Regions from separate parts of the Sporosarcina sp. Y1009 genome, predicted to be linked through region 2. Evidence: riboswitches for the same ligand, from Rfam matches in the RefSeq annotation. Region 2 holds a riboswitch; the other holds the start of a gene.
What was found. A riboswitch is a leader RNA that binds a small molecule or an ion and turns the genes downstream of it on or off. The one in region 2 is predicted to bind lysine.

Region 1 (3,217 bases), on a different contig from region 2:
GTTAGGCCTAAAATAATATAACCAGCTGCTGCTATCGCAGCTGAAATTAGTGCATAAGGTAATTGTGTGGTTACGTGATCAATGATGTTACTCCCCGCTCCAGTGGAAGACAGAATTGTCGTATCTGAAATCGGTGAACAATGATCTCCAAAAACTGCGCCGGCAAGAACTGCAGCAAGTGCAGGTAATAATAATTCCGGAGATGCATCCAACATAATTTGCCCCGCGATAGGAAGTAGTATACCAAAAGACCCCCACGACGTTCCTGTCGAGAATGCCATCAAGCCAGCAAGAACAAACATTATTACAGGCAGGAATGCGATCGGAAGATTTGCTTTACTAACAACATCAGATAAGTATAGACCCGTATCCAATCCTTCTATTATATAGGTAAGGCCCCATGCCAAAACCAATATTAAAATCGCTGGCATCATAGCATTTAATCCACTTACGACTGCACGCCACATTAAGGAAAGCGTTGCAGTCTCATTTCGCTTCATTTGCAGTACATATAAAATACCTGCTACTACAGTTCCGGATAGTCCACCAATCAGTAACGATAATGGAACATCTGTATTTTCAAAGATTGTCCAAATACTCGCTTCCAGTCCTTGTGCAATACTCGCTTCATAGCCCGTCCAAATCATCGCCGCGAATATGACTACAACTAACGTTAAAATAGGCCCTATAAGATCGAAAACTTTCCCATGTGAATGGACAGGAAAGTCTTCTTTTAATTGTCCCGGTATTTCCTTATTCGGATTAAAAAGTTGACCTGTTTCACTAGCAAGTTTTTCATGTTTTTTCATTTCAAAGAAATCAATATTTGTCCATGCAAAGAAAAATACCATCGCAAGTGTTGACACAACATAAAAATTCATGGGTGCCATTAATATAAAAGCAGAAAGTGGTGAATAACTAACCGCCGCAGCCCCTCCAAAAATAATCCCAAGCAACCCAATGATATAAGCACCCCAACTTGAAATTGGCGATACGACACAAACAGGTGCTGAAGTTGAATCGATAAAATACGCTAATTTAGCACGAGAAATTTTGTGTTTGTCCGTAATGGGCCGTGAAATTTGGCCGACTGCAAGTGCATTAAAGTAATCGTCAACAAAAATGGCAATTCCTAGACAGACTGTCAGTAACTTTGCGCCCCTCTTTGTTTTAATACGATGCACAGCCCAGTCGGCAAATGCTATACTCCCGCCTGATAAACTTACAAAGGCAGTAATGACGCCAAGTAGTAATATAAATAGCATAATATTTATATTTCCCGTATTTATTGTACTCGAATCCCAATCCCAAAACGATACCGTTATCGCTCTCCACAATGCGCCTAGAGATTCACTTGGTGAAAATGCAGCCACTAAAATTGCGCCTACAATAATTCCCGATCCAAGTGATAGTAAAACCCTCCGCGTAATAAGCACCATGACAATGGCTATTATCGGTGGGATAATTGATACCCATGTTCCATCCATTCTTAAATCCTCCATTTTGGTAAGGTAGGGATATTCAGGAAATTAAAAACCGGTCCTTGTGCATACGAGATGCATGAGGAACCGGCTTTTCTACTTTATCGTTTTGTTGGATAACTAAGTTGATTATCAAACGCACGATTTGTAGCTCATCATACGCGCATTCGCAGTATGACAGTGCCATCCCTTTTCGGAATGACCCCAGCTTAATCGGCTTGACAACCACATTAAACTTCGGCAAAGCTTCCTTTTACACACGGTCTACGAATGTCTATCTCGCGTGTGTTACTCTTAAGCAATGCAGCCTCTACCCTATCGATATTTTTTTCTACAGCTAATCTTAACATGATTCGCTCTCTTTTTCAACCGTACCCTTTACTCACCTTTTGGAAGCTCAATCGGAACTTCGAATTGGGCTGCACCACCAGCGTCGCCTGAACTGAAAATATGTGGAACTGCGCCTTGTACTAAACCAATTGCAACTGGAATTTTTTGTTCAACAACAGCTGTTTTCGTTGCCAGGGGCACGATGATCTCAACGTTTACGCGTATTATAATATTCACTTCAATATAGGCATTATTGATGCCAAACGGTTCTATGGATGCTACTACATTTGCTTGCACGTCCCCAATCACGTGAAAGCGAATTGGAATTCTAGGGCCTAGATTTCCTAGTAATGGAACCCCTGTCGCCTGCCCAATTGGCAAGAAAAAGACAACGCCACCTTGATCTTCCATCTTCACTGGATCATATTCTATGTCGTCAGACGGCAACATATCAAGGTTTCCTGCTTCTACTTGCGCCAAGTGCATCTCAACTAGATTTCTCGTATCGGCTAATACTCTATTAATAATCTCCGTATTGAATTTAGTTGTCACCATATTTGATGTATCCGTAGGGACATGTTCAATGATGTCATTGACGTCTAGGATATTTGCAACCCTTGTACTGATCGCCTGATTAATGACGTGTGCCGCAATTTTTGTCGTTTGCCTTTCTGCATATCGAACATAAGTTGGCGTGAGTCTCGCATTAACCACAAAGAAGAAGAAAACAATGGCAGCTAAGATCGCTGGAATTAATAGCGGAACCAGTTTGCGCTTTCGGCGCTTAGATCTTCGTCCTACCTGTCCTTGGAATTTCAAAACGACTCCTCCTGCTATAGATTATGCTCAGGAGGAGCCGTTGATTCTTCGAAATATTTCCGGCCATAGTCACTTGCAATATCTCTTATTAATTCGGGCATATAATACTCTTTTTTCGCATGTTGTAAAGACGGAAAAAAGAAGCCGAATGTGAACATATCAAGCGTTGCCAATGTATACATCTCACCCGGAACAACTTCACGATTTCCTGCAAAAAGTTTTCCGTGCCTATTTTTATATAGTCGTTCATAGAGCATCGCGCCCATAAGCGCACCACGGAATCCTAATCCCTTCACTGTTATCTTCGGCCAGTCTTCATTCAACGATAACTCATGGATTTCGATCAATTCCGTTCCTTCAAGTGATATCAAGCAGACATTTATCGGGTGTGGCAGTAAAGAATGCATATCTTCTTTCGTAACCCAACCGCTGTCAAGACTTCCAAGAAATATTCCCGCGTTAAACATGGCACAATCTGCTTTTGTATAATCAATTAAAGCACGACCGAAAAAAGCAGAGAGCGCACTCGGCGCAAATAGATTTTGCTTTAACAGACTCGGATTGTAAAAGAGTTTTTCTTGCATTGC
Region 2 (3,217 bases):
AAAAATGAAAATGTAATAAAATGGGGGAAGCTTCTCATTCAAGATGCTTCCCCCTTTTTAATTAGTATACTTTGGAAAGATCGAATCCTTCATGTAATACCGTTACCGCCTTTTCCATATCAGATCCTGGAATAACGACGGAAACTTTGATTTCCGATGTACTGACCATTTTTATAGGGACAGAAGCATTTCGAAGATTATCGAACATTTTGGCTGCAACCCCTGGATTCGAGACCATTCCGCTGCCGACAATCGATACTTTTGCTAATCCAACTTCGTAATCTGCTCTACGATAACCGAGTTCACTTTTATGCAATTCTAAAACATTTATCGCTTCTGCAAAGTCTTCATTTTTGATCGAAAAGGAAACAGATGGTTGTTCGCCTTCCATAATTGTTTGAACGATTATGTCAACGTTAATATGATGTTCAGCAAGTTTTGTAAAAACATTTGCTAGTGAGCCATTGTATGGAACATCGTACATCACCGTAATACGAACAATCTCTTTCTCAAAAGCGACACCACGTACAATCAGATTATTTTCCATTTCAATTTCCTCCCTAATAACAGTCCCTGAACCTTCCATATGTGCGGGTCGTACACGAAGCACTAAGTTATGATTTTTAGCAAATTCAATCGCTCTGGGATGAAGAACCCCTGCCCCTAAATTCGCAAGTTCAAGCATTTCATCATAGGATATTTCAACAAGCTTGCTGGCACTCTCAATCATTCGTGGATCTGTGGTAAAGACGCCTTCAACATCTGTATAAATGTCACAACAAGTTGCTTCGAGTGAAATTGCGATGGCAACTGCGCTTGTATCAGAACCTCCACGTCCAAGTGTCGTTAACTCATTTTGTTTATCAATTCCTTGAAACCCTGTTATGACAGCGACCCCACCACCCTCAAGTAGATTTAACACTTTTTCAGGGTTAACTTTTTCAATTCGCGCATTGCCGTGAACTGAATCGGTTTCTAGACCTGCTTGCCAACCTGTAAATGAATTCGCTGGAATACCTTTTGCTGTAATCGCCATTGCTAGTAGAGAAGCAGTCACTTGCTCCCCAGTTGATAGCAGCATATCAAGCTCTCTACGTGATGCCGTCGGGTTTAAACTGTTTGCCAATGCTACTAATGTATCCGTCGTTTTGCCCATCGCAGAAACGACCACAGCGACCTGTTTGCCTCGGCGAACTTCTTCGACAATCAATGCAGCTGCTCTTTCGATTCTTTCTTCGTTTGCGACCGATGTTCCACCAAATTTCATAACAATTCGTTCCAAAACTCCACCGTCTTTCTCCTGTACGCAAAACAGCCCTCATATGTATATGAGAGCTGATCCGATTTGAGATTCGCTAAAAAAGCGTCTCCTTCGGGATAGCTCTCCAGGTAATATTCCTGACAAATCTCCGTTTCTTCAACGAAAATCCAGTAGGTAATTGCTAACAGACAATTACACACTTCGGCAAATACACCTTTCAATTCCAGTCATTAGGCTGTCACCTTCATGGAATATACTCTTTGCATTCGCACCTCTATCCTCACTAAGAGGGGTTATTCTTTTTTGGTTGAATAAACTTCAACTAGTGAAAAAAATTCAGTGCATTCACTTTATCACACTATTTTTCACTTTGCAAATTTTTCTTGAAAATGGGTTTCAATCGATTCAGCCAACTTCTGCGGGATTCCCGCTTTTTGAAGCTCTGAAGATGATGCTTCTCGAATTTTTTTTACTGAACCAAAATGTGTGAGCAATTGCGTTTTTCTCTTTGGACCCACACCAGGAATGTCATCGAGTGCAGAAGTAATTGAATTTGCACCTCTTCGTTGTCTGTGAAAAGTAATCGCAAAACGATGCACTTCATCTTGAATACGTTGCAACAGATAAAAGGCTTCGCTGTTACTTTTCAACGGAATTTTCTCGATTGGATTCCCATAGAGCAGTTGAGATGTTTGGTGTTTATCATCCTTTGCAAGACCTGCAATTGGAATTGACAACCCCAGTTCATCTTCAATCACACTACGCGCAACTTCCATATGTCCTTTTCCACCATCAATGACGATTAAATCTGGTAATGGTAATCCTTCTTTCAATACACGAATATAACGACGACGAACAACTTCACGCATGGCACCATAATCATCATGCATAGCTGCCGTTTTCGTTTTATATTTACGATAATCTTTTCGATTAGGTTTTCCGTCAACAAACGACACCATTGCAGAAACTGGATCTGCTCCGTACGTATGCGAATTGTCAAAAGCTTCTATACGAAATGGCACCGCGATATTCATCGCTTCTCCAAGTGCTTCACATGCGCCAATTGTTCGAGATTCCTGACGTTCTATCAATTGAAACTTTTCCGACAAGGAAATCTTCGCGTTTTTGCTGGCAAGGTCTACCAGACTTTTCTTTTTTCCTCTTTGCGGGATATATACATTTACTCCCAGTAATTGATGAACGATTTGAGCATCAACTGTTGAAGGGAGTAAAACTTCTTTTGGTTTTATATGATTCGACTTGGCATAAAATTGACCAATAAATGTCAGCATTTCCTGATCTGGATCTTGATAAAGCGGAAAAATAGAAACATCGCGTTCTATTAACTTCCCTTGCCGCACAAAAAACACTTGGACACACATCCATCCATTGTCTACCGCATAGCCAAAAATATCTCGATCCGTAAAATCATTCATGGTCATCGTTTGTTTTTCCATAACCATTTCAATGTTTGTAATTTGATCTCGAAATTCTTTCGCACGTTCAAATTCAAGTGCTTCTGCAGCTGCAGTCATTTTTCCAGTTAATTCTTTTTTCACTTCTTTATATCCACCGTTTAAAAAACGGGTTATATTCAAAATCATATCTTTATAAGCGTCATCTTCAACTTCGTTAATACAAGGTGCAAGACATTGTCCTAGATGGTAGTACAAACATGCACGGTTAGGTAAAACTTCACATTTTCGATATGGATAAATTCGATCCAGAAGTTTTTTCGTTTCAGTGGCTGCGAAAGCATTTGGATAGGGTCCAAAGTACTTTCCTTTATCTTTTTTAACAGTCCTTGTGATAATTAATTTCGGATGTTTTTCAGACGTTATTTTTAAGTATGGATAAGATTTATCATCTTTTAACATAATGTTGTATTTAGGGTCATATTGCTTGATTAAATTTAGTTCCAGGATGAGCGCTTCTATATCTGATGTCGTAATAATT

Region 1: another riboswitch for lysine. It lies ahead of AC25Y1_RS16370 (Na+/H+ antiporter NhaC family protein); the one in region 2 lies ahead of AC25Y1_RS17400 (aspartate kinase).

What each region holds. Positions count from the first base shown of each region.
Region 1 covers NZ_JBYHFO010000017.1:38,348-41,564, forward strand. The annotation lists gene AC25Y1_RS16370 (Na+/H+ antiporter NhaC family protein) at 1-1,487, opposite strand, end outside; lysine riboswitch at 1,622-1,802, opposite strand; gene yunB (sporulation protein YunB) at 1,860-2,630, opposite strand; gene AC25Y1_RS16380 (bifunctional metallophosphatase/5'-nucleotidase) at 2,645-3,217, opposite strand, start outside.
Region 2 covers NZ_JBYHFO010000020.1:50,683-53,899, forward strand. The annotation lists gene AC25Y1_RS17395 (YslB family protein) at 1-16, shown strand, start outside; gene AC25Y1_RS17400 (aspartate kinase) at 62-1,282, opposite strand; lysine riboswitch at 1,371-1,546, opposite strand; gene uvrC (excinuclease ABC subunit UvrC) at 1,627-3,217, opposite strand, start outside.